3 regions of the Fundidesulfovibrio magnetotacticus genome follow, and region 1 is predicted to be linked to each of the others. Evidence: predicted binding sites of a transcription regulator. Region 1 holds the regulator's gene; each other region holds the start of a gene.

Region 1 (5,323 bases):
CACCGACGACGGCGCGGAGACCGACCTCGACCTGGGGCACTACGAGCGCTACCTGAGCCTCCCCATGTCCCAGAACAACAATTTCACCTCCGGGCGCATCTACAACACCGTCATCCAGAAGGAGCGCCGGGGAGACTACCTGGGCGGCACGGTCCAGGTGATCCCCCACATCACCGACGAGATCAAACGCTCCATCCTCGGCGTGGCCAAGGACGAGGACGTGGCCCTCATCGAGATCGGCGGCACCGTGGGCGACATCGAAGGCCAGCCCTTCCTGGAGGCCATCCGCCAGCTGCGCTCCGACCTGGGCAAGGACAACGTCCTCTACATCCATCTGACGCTCATCCCCTACATCCGCGTGGCGGGCGAGCTGAAGACCAAGCCCACCCAGCACAGCGTCAAGGAGCTGCGCTCCATCGGCATCCAGCCCGACATCATCATCTGCCGCTCCGAGATCGACCTCGACCAGTCGCTCAAGCACAAGATCGCCCAGTTCTGCAACGTGGACCCCGACGCGGTGTTCACCGCCGTGGACGTGAACAACATCTACCAGCTGCCCCTCAAGCTTTACGCCGAGGGCGTGGACCAGAAGATCGCCATCCTCCTGCGCCTGCCCGCCAAGAACGCGGAACTCGCCGCCTGGAAGGACCTCACCCACAAGCTGGCCAACCCCCAGGGCGAGGTCTCCATCGGCATCGTGGGCAAATACGTGGACCTCAAGGAGGCCTACAAGAGCCTCCACGAGGCCCTCATCCACGGCGGCGTGGCCAACGGCGTGCACGTGAACCTGCTCTACGTGAACTCCGAGGAGGTCACTTCGGCCAACGTGGCCCAGCGCCTGGCCGGACTCGACGGCATCCTCGTCCCCGGCGGCTTCGGCTCGCGCGGCGTGGAGGGCAAGATCGCCGCCATCCGCCACGCCCGCGAGAACAAGATCCCCTTCTTCGGCATCTGCCTGGGCATGCAGCTGGCCTGCATCGAGTTCGCCCGCAACGTCCTGGGGCTCACCGAGGCCAACTCCGAGGAATTCAACCGCCTGAGCCCCGATCCCGTGATCTACCTCATGCGCGAATGGTACGACTTCCGCACCAAGAAGATCGAAAAGCGCGACATGGACTCCGAAATGGGCGGCACCATGCGCCTGGGCGCCTACCCCTGCGTGGTTCAGCCCGACACCAAGGCCATGGAGGCCTACGGCAAGGCCCAGATCGACGAGCGCCACCGCCACCGCTACGAGTTCAACAAGGCCTACCACGCCCGCATGGCCGAGAAGGGCATGGTCTTCTCCGGGCTCTCTCCCGACGAATCCCTCGTGGAAATCGTGGAGCTGCCCGGGCACCCCTGGTTCCTGGGCTGCCAGTTCCACCCGGAATTCAAGTCCAGCCCCATGAAGCCCCACCCGCTCTTCCGGGAATTCATCCGGGCCGCCAAGACCCAGCGGGAATCGTAATAAAACCTGCGCCCCGTCGGCCTTCTCCGGCCGACGGGGCCTTCCTCTCCCCCCTCATGCGACCCTTCAAACGCCCCGCGCGCCCCGGCCTCAGCCGCCGCGCCCTGGCCCTGGCCCGCGACGTGCGCCTGCTCGTGCTCGACGTGGACGGCGTGCTCACCGACAACCGCCTCTGGCTGGACGAGCAAGGGCAGTCCCTCAAGTGCTTCTCCATCCCCGACGGCATGGGCCTGAAGCTCCTGGAGCGCGCGGGCATCGAAGTGGCCGCCCTGAGCGGGCTGCCCAACCATCAGGCCGAGGAGCGGCTCCGGCAGCTTGGCGTCACGGCCTTCCACGGCGGCCACCTGCGCAAGCTCCCCGTCCTGGAACGCATCCTCTCCGAGCGCGGCCTCGACTTCCCGCACCTGGCCTACATGGGCGACGACTGGCTCGACGCCGCGCCCATGCGACGGGCCGGGCTGCCCATGGCCCCCGCCGACGCCCAGCCCGAAATCCTGCGCCTGGCCGCCTGGGTCTCCCGCCTGCCCGGAGGGCACGGCGCGGTGCGCGACGCCGTGCGCCTGCTGCTCACCGCCCAGGGAAAACGCGAAGCCCTCTGGCGCGACATCGCCCTGTAGCCGATACGTCGGGCGAAATGCGGCGATGGCCGCCTGTCCGGCCGCGCAGAACCCGGTGAAACCCGCGAAGCCACCCGGGAGTGCGGAGGGCGAAGCCCTTTGCGCGCCGGAAGGTTCTCCCCGGACTGCCCGTTCGTCCGCCCCCGCCGTCCTTGGCGCTTCACGGAAAAAGCCGTCAAGTCTTGCTTCCGGTTCGGTTTTGGTGCATAACCACCGGGCTAGGCGGGCGTCCGGCATTCTTCTTGCTAGCCGCCCGGTCCAATCCACAAGGAGACGACAGCACGATGGCACTTGAGCTCAGGCAGCAACTCAAGCTTTCGCAGCAGCTGGTGATGACGCCCCAGTTGCAGCAGGCCATCAAGCTGTTGCAGCTTTCCCGTCTGGAGCTGGTGGAGACGGTGCAGCAGGAGCTCATGGAGAACCCGCTGCTCGAAGAGACCCAGTTCGACGACGAGCGGCCCGAGCCCACCATCGCCGAGGACTCCCACGCCCCCGACCCCACCCAGGAGGAGGGGGCCATGCAGCGCGAGCTGATGAAGACGGCCGAGTGGGACGACTACCTGGGCGATTTCGCTTCCACCTCGCGCCAGGCCACGGTGCGCGAGCACGAGACGCCCGAGGAGGGCATGTCCTTCGAGGCCAGGCTCACGGCCAAGCCCTCGCTGGAAGGCCACCTGGCGTGGCAGATCAGCCTTTCTCCCCTGGACGCGCGGCAGCAGGCCATCGCGGACGAGATCGTGGGCAACCTCGACTCCGGGGGCTATCTGCGCTCCAGCGCGGAGGAACTCGCCCAGGTGCTTGCGGTCACTCCCGAAGAGGTGGAGGTTGTCATCCAGGTGCTGCAGCGGCTCGATCCCGTGGGCGTGGCCGCGCGTTCGCCCCAGGAGTGCCTGCTGGTGCAGCTGGAGGTGTACGGCTACACGGACCCGGTGCTCCTGGAGATCGTGCGCGACCACCTGGAAGACCTGGAGAAGAAGCGCTACAAGCCCCTGGCGAAAAAGTTCCGCTTGAGCATGGAGGAGGTCAAGGAGTATCTGGAGATCATCCAGACGCTCGACCCCATGCCCGGCTCGCATTTCAGCTCGCCGGACCCGGTGTACGTGAGCCCGGACGCGTTCGTGTACAAATACGGAGACGACTTCGTGATCGTGCTCAACGAGGACGGCCTGCCCAAGCTCCAGCTTTCCCCCTACTACATGGAGGACATGGGCCGTTCCAGCGCCAACAAGGAAAAGGAATATCTCCAGGACAAGATGCGCAGCGCCCAGTGGCTGATGAAGAGCCTCTATCAGCGCCAGCGCACGTTGTTCAAGGTGCTCGAATCCATAGTGAAATTTCAGCGCGAGTTTTTCGAGGACGGCGTGACGCGGCTTCGCCCCCTGATCCTGAAGGACGTGGCCGACGACATCGGCATGCACGAATCCACCGTGAGCCGCATCACCACGAGCAAGTACGTGGCCACCCCGCACGGCATCTACGAGCTCAAGTTCTTCTTCAACTCGGCGCTGGAACTCGACGACGGCTCCTCGGTGGGTTCGGAGTCGGTCAAGGCCGTGATCAAACAGCTCATCTCGGCCGAGGACCCCAAAAAGCCCACCAGCGACGAACAGATCGCGGAGATTCTCAAGCAGCGCCTGCAGGTGAACATCGCGCGGCGCACTGTGGCCAAGTACCGCATGGCCATGGGCATCGAGTCCTCCTCGAAGCGCAAGGACGTTTTGTAGTCAAATCCGCCGCCACGCGGCGTCACCCCCGGAGGTCATCATGAATATCGCTTTCAATTTCAAGAACTTCGAGCCGTCTCCCGGCCTGCAGGAATATGCTGCCAAGCGTTTCGACAAGCTCTCCAAGTACATGAGCAATTCCGACAACGCCGAAGTGGTGGTCACTCTTTCCGTTGAAAAGACCCGCCAGATCGCCGACGTGGTCATCGACGCCGACGCCATGCACATCTCGGCCCACGAGCGCTCCGACGACATGTACTCCACCATCGACATGATCACGGACAAGCTCGACGCCCAGCTGCGCAAGCTGCGCGAGAAGATGAAGGACCGCCGCAAGGCCACCCAGGGCGACGTGACCATGGGCGTGGTGAGCTTCACCACCGAGGGCAAGGTCCACGCCATCGAGGAATCCGACAAGTACAGCCCCAAGCCCATGAGCGTTGAAGAGGCCGCCGAGCAGCTCGACGCCATGCACTACGAATTCCTGGTGTTCCTCGACGCCGAAACCGAGCGCGTCAACGTGCTCTACAAGCGTAAGAACGGCGACTACGGCCTGATCGATCCTGGGGTTTCCCTCTGATGCGCCTGGGGGAATACCTGCGCAAGGACTTCGTCCTGGAGGACCTGGCGGCCGGGGGCAAGCCCGACGTTCTCGCGGAGCTGGTGGCCCCCGTGGCCGCCGCCTTCCCGGACGTGGACCCGGCAAAGGCGCTGCGCGTGCTCATGGACCGGGAGAATCTCGGCACCACGGGCATCGGCGACGGCGTCGCCATTCCCCACGGCAAGATGGATTCGCTCAAGGAGATCGTCATCGTGGCCGGGCGCAGCCGTGCGGGGATCGATTTCGAATCCCTGGACCACAAGCCCTGCCGCATCTTCTTCCTGGTGCTCGCGCCCGAACACGTGGCGGGCATGCACCTGCGCATCCTGGCGCAGATCTCGCGGCTTCTCTCGGACGAGGGCTTCCGGCGCTCCTTCCTGGACGCAGCCGACCACGAGGCTCTCTGGAAGGTGCTTTCCAGCCACGCGTGAACCTGCCGGGCCCCGTGAGGGCCGGCGGCTTCGTCACGCAAACGGACGCGATGTGTGATAGGCCGGTCCCCGCCGCGCGACCACGCGGCGGGGACTTTTCACAAGGAGCGATGCCATGCCGGGAGCGAGCGTCCATCTGCCCGTGGTGGTGATCACGGGCCTGTCGGGGTCCGGGAAATCAACGGCCCTCAACGTTTTCGAGGACATGGGCTATTTCTGCGTGGACGGCCTGCCGCCCGTGCTCATGCCCAAGCTGGCCAGCCTCTTCCAGGGGCAGGCGGCAGTGCGCCACCGGGGCCTGGCCCTGGGACTGGGCGCCACGGACCTGGACGACAGCTGGGAAACCGCCCTGGGCGAGATACGCGCTTCGGGTAGCCACATCCAGATCGTGTTCGTGGAGGCCTCCACCCAGGAGATCATGCGCCGCTACGCCACCACGCGCAGGCCCCATCCCTACGAGTCCGAGGGCTACGGCCTGGGCGAGGCCGTGGACGAGGAGC
Region 2 (5,323 bases), on a different contig from region 1:
CTCGGCGGCCTGGGTGGCCTCGGCCAGGGGCAGGGCCACGCTGCGCGCTATGGCCAGGCTCACAAGCGCCAGAGCGATCACGATGGCCGTCATGCCCAGCCCGGAAACCGTGAGCGCCCGGTTGAACAGCCCCCGCACCGCCTCGCCGATGCGCTCCTCCTCGCGGGTCACGTTGCCCAGGTATACCCCCGTGCCCACCCACATGTCCGTGCCCGGGATCATCTCCGCGAAGGAGACCTTGCGTTCCTCGGGGCCGTCGGGGCGGGGGAAGATGTAGCTCACGAAGCCGCCCCCGGCGTGGGCCATGGCCGAGAGCTCGCGCACGTAGTACACGCCGTCGGCGTCCACGAAGTCCTTGAGGTCCTGGTTTTCCAGGTCGGGCTTGGGCGGCAGGGCCACGTTCACCGTGCCCTGGTAGACGAAGAAGTAGCCCGAGGCGTCCTCCTCGAAGCGCACGGGGTCGAGCACCTCGCGGATGAGCGCCTTGCGTTCGGCCTCTGTCTTGGCGAATTTGAGCCCAGAGGCCAGGGTGAGGGCCATGGAGTGGGTGGCGGCCTTGATCTTGGCCCGCTCGCCATGGAGCATGATCTGCTGGGTGTGCTGCACCACCACTTCTTCAAGGCGGTGGGAGACGGCGGTCACGAAGGCCAGCGACGCCGCCGTGCTGAGCGTGAAGAGCCCCACCAGTCCGAAGAGGCGCGCGGCCATGGAGAAACGCCTGAGCATGGTTGTCCCCCGCGATCGGGTTCCCGCCGGACGGCGCGGGTATCAGGCCCATACCACGGATCGGCGCGGAAAGCACGCGGGTGCGGGAGCGGCCTCGCGGTCTGCGGACGTCCGGGCCGGGTGGGGGAGATCGGCCCGCAGGCCGGGATGTCCGGCCCGCGCGAGGCGGGCCGGACAGGAAGGCGGGGTGGCTACATTCTGGCCAGGTTCCAGGGGAAGCCCACCAGCAGGAACACGCCCAGGTAGACCAGGCCGAACACCAGGCCCAGCATCCAGAACTCGCGCCCCTTGATGTAGCCCGAGCCGTAGTAGATGGGCGAGGGTCCCGTGCCGTAGGGCGTGATGACGCCCATGATGCCCAGGGTGGAGCACAGCATCATGGAGGCGAGGGGAATGTTCAGGCCGGGCACGGCCATGGCCGCCGCCAGCATCACGGGGAGCATGGCCGCCACATGGGCCGTGACCGAGGCGAACATGTAGTGGCTGAGGAAGAACACGACGGTCAGGCCGATGAGCGTGGCCGTGGGCGAATAGCCCTGCAGCGAGGCCGAGATGGCCTTGGCGAACCATTCCAGGAAGCCCACCTTGCCCAGGCCGTCGGCCAGGGTGACCAGGGTGGCGAACCAGGCCAGAACGTTCCAGGCCTGCTTGTTGCCCACGATGTCGTCCCAGCTCACCACCTTGAGCAGCACCATGAGGCAGATGGCCACGATGGCCACCGTGGTGCCGTTGATCTGCTTGTCCAGGAAGATCCAGCTGGCCAGCGCGCCCACGGCCAGGAGGGCCATGAGGATCTCCTTGCCCTTCACCGCGCCCAGCTTGGCCAGCTCCGCGCCGGCCCACACCGGGGCGTCGTCGGACTTCTTCTGGCTGGGCGGATAGAGCACGTAGGCCAAAAGCGGGGTGATCAGGAAGAGGATCACGCCCACGGGGAGGAAGCTCACGAACCAGTCGTTCCAGGTGAGGGCCACCTTGGCGGTCTTCTCCACCATGGACTGGGCCAGCAGGTTGGGGGCCAGGCCCGTGAGGAACATGGACGAGGTGACGCACGTGGTGGCCAGGGCCGTCCACATGAGGTAGGCCCCGAGGCCGCGCGGGTTGTTCTCGGGCGTGGAGCCGTAGAGAGGCGGGATGTTCTTGATGACGGGGTAGATGGTGCCGCCCGAGCGCGCCGTGTTGGAGGGCATGAAGGGGGCCAGGGCCAGGTCGGCCAGGGCCACCGCGTAGCCCAGGCCCAGGGCGCGCCGCCCCATGAGCTTGATGAGCGTGAGCGCGATGCGCTTGCCCAGGCCGGTCTTCTCGTAGCCCATGGCGAACATGAAGGCCGCGAAAATGAGCCAGACCGTGGAGTTGGAGAAGCCCGAGAGCAGCCAGTTGATGGAGCTGCCCGCCGTGGCGGCCTTGCCGGGCGCGGAGGGGATGAGCTGGAGCGCGGCGGCCGCCGTCACGCCCATGAGCCCCGTGAGGGCGGGCGGGATGGGTTCCAGCACGAGCCCGGCCACAACGGCCACGAAGAGCGCGAAATAGGTCCACGCCTGGGGCGAGAGCCCAGCGGGCGCGGGCAGAAGCCAGACCAGCACGCCCGCCAGCAGCGGGACGATCGCCTTGATGTTCACGGACATGATCCCTCCTAGGGTTCGCTTCGGCCCGGACGGTGGATGCCACGGCGCGCGCGGGCCTGGGCGCGGCCGGGAAGGGTGTCGCGGGAGGGATGCTGCCCCGCCCGAGTGGGATCAAGCAGGGATGATGCCAAGGGGCACGTTCCGGGCATGATGCCGGAATCATAGAAAGAATCGTTCAAAGATGATCGTGGGGCGGCGCGAAGGGGGATAACCTGGGCTATGGGCGGCGGAGGGTTGCCTGAAAAGACAAGTCAATTCCCGATGTTGCCAATGTTTCTTTCGGGAATGACCATGCAGGAGGTTATGGGCGCGCCGGGCGGCGGACCGTCCCTGTGGGCGGCGCGGGGGGTCAGCCCTGCGGCCCGCTCTCGCGCATGGCCTTGAGGCGCTTGCTCAGGGCGGGCTGGGAGATGCCCAGGAGCCTTGCCGCCAGGGTCTGGTTGCCCCCGGCGCGGGCCATGGCCTCCTGCACCAGATGCCTGGCCGCCTCGGAGAAGCTGGGCAGGCGCTCGAAACTGGCGAAGGGGTTGGGCTCCCCCGGAGGGGCGGGATGGCCGTGCTCCTGGCAGATGGCCTTCTCGAAGGCCGCCATGGAGAGGGTGCGGCCGGGGTGGACGCTCACGGCGTCGTAGACCATGGCGCGCAGCTCGCGCACGTTGCCTGGGAAGGGGTAGCAGGCCAGGCGTCCGGCCAGCTCGCGCGGGGGGGTGGGCACGGGCTTGCCCAGCTCGCGGGCGGCCTCGGCCAGGAAGTGGCGCAGAAGGGGCTCGATGTCCTCCTTGCGCTCGCGCAGGGCGGGCACGTGCACGTGGTGGGTGCGCAGGCGGAAGTAGAGGTCGCGCCGGAACTCCCCGGCTGCCTCGCGGGCGGCCAGGTCGCGGTGGGTGGCCACGATCACCCGGGCGTTGCTGCGCCGGGGCTGGTCGGAGCCCAGGGGGAAGTATTCGCCCTCCTGGAGCAGGCGCAGGAGCTTCACCTGGGAGGGCACGGAGAGGTCGCCCACCTCGTCCAGGAAGAGCGTGCCGCCCGAGGCCTCGCCCACCATGCCCTTGCGGGGGCCGTCCGCGCCGGTGAAGGCCCCGCGCACGTGGCCGAAGAGGGTGTCCGCGAACATGGCGTCGTCGAGCCCGGCCACGTTGACGCAGACAAGCGGCCCGGAGCGCCCAGAGAGGGCGTGGGCCGCGCGCACCAGGTTCTCCTTGCCCACGCCCGATTCGCCGGTCACCAGGAGCGGCTGGGGGCTCGGGGCCACGGCCTCCACGTAGGCGAAGATGGAGAGCATGGCGCGCGAGCGCGTGATGATCCCCGCGAAGGCCTCGGGGGTGGCAGGCCCCCCGGCGGTGAGGCGCGAGAGGGCCAGGCGGTTCTCCTCGCGCAGTTCCAGCATGCGCACGGCGCGGCGCACGCCGCCCACGATGCGGTCCTCGTCGTCGGTCTTGACGAAGTAGTCCCAGGCCCCGAGCTTCATGCAGCGCACGGCGCTCTGGAGCTGGTTGAGCCCGCTGACGATGATGCAGGCCACCTCGGGGTGGCGCTCGCCCACGAGGGCCAGCAGCTCCTCGCCGGAGAGCCCGGGCATGGTCAGGTCCAAAAGCGCCAGGCCCACCTCGCCGCGCTCCAGGATGCCCAGGGCCTCCTCGCCGCTCAGGCAGGCCAGGATGTTGGTGTAGCCCGCCGAGGACTCCAGGGTGAGGGCCATGGAGCGCAGCCAGGCGGGCTCGTCGTCCACAAGGAGGATCTTGAAGGCGGGGCTTTGAGTGTTCATTCGGCCTCCTCGGGCGCGGCGGGCAGGCGCACGGTGACGGTGGTTCCCTGCCCCGGGCGCGACTCGAACCGGATGCTCCCGCCCAGCTCCTTGACGATGCCCGCCGACACCGAAAGCCCCAGGCCCGTGCCGCCGGTGGCGCGCTTGGTGGTGAAGAAGGGGTCGGTGAGGTGCGGCAGGTCCTGGGGGTCCACGCCCACGCCCTCGTCCTGCACCACCAGGGCCACTGCGCGCCCCTGGTCCTCGGCGCGGGTCTCCAGGCGGATGGCCCGGTCGGGCGAGGGCAGGGCCTGGCAGGCGTTGAGCAGCAGGTTCACGAGCACCTGCTCCACGCGCTGGCTGGAGCCGCGCACGGTGGGCAGGTCCTGGGCGTAGGAGGCCGTGAAGCGGCGGGTGGCCTTGCGCAGGGCGGCCTCCACCAGGCGCAGGGCCTTGCGCGCGGCGTCGTTGGCGTCCACCAGTTCGGAGCCGGCGCCTTCGTCGCGTCTGGCGAAGTCCTTGAGGTCGTTGACGATGCGCTTGATGCGCACGGCGGCCTCCTGCATCTCTTCGAGCATCACGGGCAGCTCCCGGCGCATGCGCTCGTAGGGGATGCCGCCCAGGGTGAAGTCTCCGTGGGCATCGCGGTACTCTTCCAGGATGCGGCCCGTGTCCGTCTGGACCTTCTTGAGCATGGGCAGGTTGAGCAGGATGAGCCCGTTGGGGTTGTTGATCTCGTGAGCCACGCCCGAGACCAGGGTGCCCAGGGCGGCCATCTTGTCGGCCTGGAGGAGCTGGCGCTGGTTCTCGCGCAGCTGGTCCAGGGCGCTGGAGAGCGAGCGGGTGCGCTCGGCCACGCGGCGGCGCAGGGTGTGTGTCCAGATCATGGAGCCCAGGAGCAGGGCGGCCATGGGCGCGAGCACCAGGGAGATAGAGCGCAGGGCCTCGCTCCACTTGATGGGCCTGTTCTCCAGCACGCCCAGCCATTTCTGGCGGATTTCCTCGTATTTGCCGGTCTGGTCCAGGATGGCCAGGCCCTCGCTGAAGCGGCCCAGGAGCAGGTCGTCGCCCTTGCGCACGGCGTGGCCGTAGCGCACCGTGGCCACGGAGCGGGCCACCACCTCCAGGTTGTCCAGGTGGTTCTCGCGGATGATGTACATGCCCGGCAGCATGGCCGTGACGGCGTAGTCGCAGCGCCCGGAGGCCAGCAGGCGCAGGGCGTCGGCGGGGG
Region 3 (5,323 bases), on a different contig from region 1:
GTCGCGCAGGGGCGGTATGCGAATCTGGGCGATGCTCAGGCGGTAGAAGAGGTCGGCGCGGAAGGCGCGCTCCTCCACCAGGCGGGGCAGGTCCTGGTGTGTGGCGGCGATGATGCGCACGTCCACCGGCATGGGCGCGGGCGCGCCCAGGCGCTCGATCATCTTGGATTCCACGGCGCGCAGCAGCTTGGGCTGCAGGAAAAGGGGCATGTCGCCCAGTTCGTCCAGCAGCAGCGAGCCCTTGGCCGCCAGTTCGAACTTGCCCTTGCGCGCCGTGAGCGCCCCGGTGAAGGCCCCCTTCTCGTGCCCGAAGAGTTCGCTCTCCAGGAGGTTTTCCGGGATGGCCGCGCAGTTCACCTTCACGAACGGCCCGGAGGCCCGGGGCGAGAGGGCGTGGATGGCGTCGGCGACCACCTCCTTGCCCGTGCCGGATTCGCCGGTGACGAGCACCGTCACGTCCAGGGCCGCCACCTTGGCCACCAGCTCCTTGAGCCGGAGCATGGGTTCGCTCTGGCCCACCAGGCCGTGGTCGTCCGGGGTGTCGCGCAGCCTGCGGCGCAGCGCGCGCGATTCGTCGCGCAGGGCGCGGCGCTCCAGGGCGCGGCGGATCACGGTCTCCAGCTCGGCCAGGCTGAAGGGCTTGGAGAAGTAGTCGTACGCGCCGTGCCGGATGGCCTCCAGGGCCACCTCGCGGGTGGACTGGCCGGTCATGACGATCACGTCCACGCCGGGCTGGGCCGCCAGGATGCGCGGGATGGCCTCCACGCCGGACATGCCGGGGAGCATCACGTCGGTGAGCACCAGCTCGTAGCTCCCGGAGCCCAGGAGCTCCAGCCCCTCCTCGGCCGATCCCGCCAGGCGCGAAGAGAGCCCCTTCACGTCCAGGGCGTCCTGGATCATGGCCCCCAGGGAAGGGTCGTCCTCGATGACCAGGATGCGTTCGCTCATGCGGAGAAAAAGCAGGCGATCACGCCTTCGAACTGCTCGGCGTGGTCCTGGGCCAGGCTTTCCAGGTCGGAAAAGTCCGGTTCCAGGGCCTCCCAGACGGCGGGATTGAAACGCGGCAGGGGCATGTCCTGCCGGTCGGCCGGGGCCAGGAGCTGGGCCATCAGGTCGGCGGCGTTCACCAGCATGGCGGCCTTGTCGGAGGGCTCGGGGGCGTGGTGGGCGGTGACGGCGCGCTCGATGGTTTCGGGGAGCCGCCACTTGGCCAGGAGCCTGCCGCCCAGGAGGGCGTGGTCGAACCCGACCTCCTCGCGTTCGATGGCGGTCAGGTCCGTGCCGGGGGCGCGCGCGCGGGCCAGGCAGCGGGCGCTGGCGGCGGGAAGGTGGCGGAACATCACGAGCTTCCCGATGTCGTGGAGCAGGCCGCAGACGAAGCATTGCTCGGGGTCGGCCCAGCCGGTGGCCTGGGCCATGCCCCGGGTGAGGATGGCGCAGGAGACGCTGTGCTCCCAGAAACGGCGCATGTCCATGGCCTGGGGGCTGATGCCCTTGAAGGCCGGGGCCACCGAGAGCCCCAGGGCCAGGCTGGCCAGCTGCGACGTGCCGGTGATGAGCACCGCGCGCTCCAGGCTCTCCACCTTGTTGCCCAGGCGCTGGCCCATGGGGCCCAGGGCGCGGCCCATGAAGGCGCTGTTCACCAGCCTGAGCAGGGTGGCGGAGAGGGCCGGGTCGCTGGAGATGAGGTCCGTTGCGTCGGCGGCCGTGGCGTTGGGGTCCTTGAGCAGGGCGTCCAGGCGGGCGTAGATCTCGGGCAGGGAGAAAAGCTTGGTGTCGCGCTCGAGCACCGCGTCCAGGGACAGGGGCTTCTCCCCGGACTCCGGGACCGGCGCGGGGGACGCGACGGGAGCGGCTTCGACGCCGACCGGGGCCAGCCCCCGCTCCAGGCAGAAGGCGTGGAGCAGCCTGCCCCGCGGGTGGGCCATCGTCTCCGGCCCCAGGCGGGCGGCCAGCCAGGCGGCCTGGCCCTCGTCGTACCCCCGGGCCCCGGCCGCTGGCCGGCCCGTGCTCACGATGCGTTCCATCCGTCCTCCCCCGGCCGTTCGGCCGATTTGCCGGACCCCCCCGTGCCTCGCGGACCAGGGGCACATCCGACGTTATCCCCTTTCCCCCCTGCGTACAATCGCCCAGGGCGGCCGCGCGACGAATTCCTCCACAAATAATGAATCGCCTCCCCGGCGCACCTCCCGGCGCACCTCCCGGCCACCGCGAAGACGCCCGGGGAACGCATAAAAAGCAAGAAGCATACCTCTTTCGGAAGGCGCGGTTTCCCGAGAAACCTCATCCTCTGTCGGGGGGCTGTACATCCGCCGAACCATCAGTATACATAATAAACAAAGGCCCAATTATTGCTTTAATCCGGCATATGAACGGGAAGGCTCCCGTTCGAGGAAGACGCCGTGACCGTCAAACTACACACCACCCCAGGCCGGGATTCCGGCTCCACCAGCGTCGAGATGGCGCTGATCCTGCTGCCACTGCTGCTCCTGCTGGTGGGGGGCGTGGAGGCCGGGCGCTACTACTGGACCCGCCACGTCGTCGCCGCGGCCGCCGCCGAGGGCGCGCGCCTGGCCATCCTCAACGGCCCCACCGACGCCGAGGTGGCCGCAAGGGCGCGGCGCATCCTCGTGGAGGGCGGCGTGAGCCAGGCCGCCGGGGTGACCGTCTCGGCCAGGCAGGCCAACCAGCCCGTCACGGTGCGCGTGGACCTGCCCTACGCCTTTTTCGGGCTGGGGGGGCTGGTCCCGGCCTTCGCCGCCGTGGACTCCATCTCCATCACCTCCATGATGGTGCACCAGCCATGAACGCTCATCGCGACCAATCCGGCGTGGCGGCCGTCGAGTTCGCCCTCATCGGCTCTCTGGTGCTGATCCCCCTGGTGATCGCCATCCTGGACTTCAGCCAGATGTTCCAGATCCGCCAGGTGGTGGCCCAGGCCTGCGAAGTGGGCGCGCTGGCGGCCTCCGACGGCCAGGCCCCGGAGCCCCTCATGCGCGCCTACGTCCAACAGGCCGGACAGGACTCCGGCCGCCTGGGCGTGGCCGTCACGGCCAACTTCCAGCAGCTGCCCCCCGGAACGGCCATCCGCGTGGACGCGACCTTCGACTTGCGCGGCCTGCCCATCATCCCCTGGGGCGCGGCCATACCTGGCTTCGTGGAGCTCACGGCCCAGGCAACCGCCCGCAGGCGCTGACAACCAGGAGTCCGACATGGACAACGCCACACCCTCGCGCGGCGAACGCGGTTCCGTCTCGGTGCTGGCGGCCCTGCTTCTCGTGGCCGTCTGCGGCATGGGGGCCTTCGCGGTGGACTACGGCTACCTGCGCTGGAAACGCAGCCAGCTCCAGACCGCCGTGGACGCCGCCGCCCTGGCCGGCGCCGCCGGGCTCGTCTCCTACGGCCAGGACCTGGCGCGCATCCGGGCCGAGGCCGTCACCTTCGGGCGGGCCAACATCGACGCCCGCGACAACCCCGCCCTGGCCCTCACGCAGGGAGACGTCTCCGTAAACCTCAACATCCCGGGCTGGGTGGAGGTCACGGCCGGGTTCACCGCCGCGCGCGGCAACCCCGTGCGCCTCTTCCTGGGGCCGGTGCTGGGCCTCAACGCCTCCGACGTGTCGGCCACGGCCCGGGCCGAAATCTTCTGTTCCACCACGTCGCGCTGCATCAAGCCCTGGAGCGTGCCCACCAAGTTCACCTGGAACGACACCTGCGGCGAGGCCAAATACCACAACGGCGTGCTCGACACGCAAGTGCCCTGCGAGATGGCCTCCATCAACGTGCAGGGCTACGGCCCGGGCGACGTGGGCACGCAGATCGTGCTCAAGACCGGCGCCCCCCATGCCACCATCGCCCCGGGACAGTACAGCCCCGTGGACCTGCCCCCCGTGGGTTCCGGCCAGCCCGTCACGGGCGGCTCCGCCTACCGCGACAACATCGCCGGATGCACCGGGGCCAACAACACCGACGTCACCGTGCAGGACTTCCTCCAGTTGGAGCCCGGCAACATGGTGGGCCCCACCAAACAGGGCATCCAGGACCTCATCGCCCAGGACCCGGGGGCCTACTGGGACGCTTCCACCAGTTCCGTCAGGGGCAGCACCTACCCGGACTCCATGGCCAGCCCCCGCGTGGGCATCATCACCTTCTTCGACCCCCGCGACCCGCCCACGTCCGGGCGCAACACCATCGTGGTCTACCAGCTGGGGGCCGTGTTCGTGGAGGGCATCAACGGCGCGGGCGACGTCACCGGACGCTTCGTCAACGCCACGGCCGTGTCCCCCGTGCGCGGGGCCGGCGGCAATTGCGGAACCCTCTGGGGCATCAGCCTCACGCGCGACTCCACCCGCTGAAGCCCGCCCGGGCGCTCCACGATCAATGGATCAGGGAGGCCTTCGCGATCCACAATTCCTGAACCCGGCCCCGCTCGCGGCCCACGGCCCCCTCCCGGCCACGCGGAGCGCGGACCCCCGCCCCGCGCCATCCCCCGGACCCGCACCCCCCTCGCCCGCCCCGCCCGGCACGCGCCTTGCTTTGCGCCTCACGCCGGGCGCGCCGACGCGCCAGCGAAGAGGAGACCGCCATGAACCTGCGCAACGAATCAGGCTCTTCCTCCGTGGAGGCCGCCATCATCATTCCGGTGCTGGTGGCCCTGTCGGTGTCGGTGTGGGAGGGGTCCGTGATGCTCAAGACCTTCTTCACCGTCCAGGAGGCCGCCCGCGAGGGCGCACGGGAGATCCTGCGCTCCGGCAGCGACTCCAAGGTGCAGGCCCTGGTCCAGAACCTCACGAAAGACCTGCCCCCTTCGGATCTGCAGGTGAGCAAGTCCGTGGACACGGGCGCGAAGACCGCGACCGTGGAGGTAAGCTATGCCTATCAACCGAGTTCTCTCTCTGGCGACTTCATTGACGCGCTCAACAACGGCCCGCTTACGATCACTTCGAAGGTTGTCATGCCTCTGCAGTGAGGAGCGGGGCTCCACGGCCACCCTGGTGGCCGTGGGCGCGCTGGCCCTGGCCGGCGCGGCCGGGCTCGTGGTGGACGAGGGCCTGCTCTACAAGGCCAACAACCAGCTCCAGGCCGCCGTGGACGCCGCCGCCCTGGCCGGGAGCCTGGAGTTGCCCTACGACCCGGACCTCTCCCAGAACCGCGTGCGCCAGGCCGCGGAGAAATCCCTTGTCCAGAACTACGGCGAGGCCTCCATCAAGAGCCTCACCCTGGGCACGGAGGTGCGAAGCGTCTGCGTGGAGGGCAAGGCCACGGTGAAGCTCACCTTCGCCACGGTGCTGGGCGTGGGGGACAAGGAGATCGACTGCACCGC

The links. The regulator sigma-54, encoded in region 1, starts transcription at its own class of promoters, with help from an activator protein. The targets are predictions, from matches to a motif close to CTGGCACGGNNNNTGCTT.
Region 2: NNJEOMEG_RS06165 (anion permease) is a predicted target of sigma-54. The motif match lies at 2,462-2,479, and genes of this name have one in related genera.
Region 3: NNJEOMEG_RS19265 (TadE/TadG family type IV pilus assembly protein) is a predicted target of sigma-54. The motif match lies at 2,340-2,357, and genes of this name have one in related genera.

Annotation. Positions count from the first base shown of each region.
Region 1 is NZ_BLTE01000014.1:118,791-124,113, forward strand. It holds gene pyrG (CTP synthase) at 1-1,450, shown strand, start outside; gene NNJEOMEG_RS15015 (KdsC family phosphatase) at 1,507-2,067, shown strand; gene rpoN (RNA polymerase factor sigma-54) at 2,352-3,791, shown strand; gene hpf (ribosome hibernation-promoting factor, HPF/YfiA family) at 3,832-4,371, shown strand; gene NNJEOMEG_RS15030 (PTS sugar transporter subunit IIA) at 4,371-4,823, shown strand; gene rapZ (RNase adapter RapZ) at 4,939-5,323, shown strand, end outside.
Region 2 is NZ_BLTE01000004.1:105,457-110,779, forward strand. It holds gene NNJEOMEG_RS20920 (cache domain-containing protein) at 1-726, opposite strand, end outside; gene NNJEOMEG_RS06165 (anion permease) at 918-2,348, opposite strand; gene NNJEOMEG_RS06170 (sigma-54-dependent transcriptional regulator) at 2,698-4,113, opposite strand; gene NNJEOMEG_RS06175 (transporter substrate-binding domain-containing protein) at 4,110-5,323, opposite strand, start outside.
Region 3 is NZ_BLTE01000027.1:24,134-29,456, reverse strand. It holds gene NNJEOMEG_RS19275 (sigma-54-dependent transcriptional regulator) at 1-948, opposite strand, end outside; gene NNJEOMEG_RS19270 (HDOD domain-containing protein) at 945-2,027, opposite strand; gene NNJEOMEG_RS19265 (TadE/TadG family type IV pilus assembly protein) at 2,403-2,807, shown strand; gene NNJEOMEG_RS19260 (TadE/TadG family type IV pilus assembly protein) at 2,804-3,196, shown strand; gene NNJEOMEG_RS19255 (pilus assembly protein TadG-related protein) at 3,213-4,355, shown strand; gene NNJEOMEG_RS19250 (TadE/TadG family type IV pilus assembly protein) at 4,586-4,969, shown strand; gene NNJEOMEG_RS19245 (vWA domain-containing protein) at 4,950-5,323, shown strand, end outside.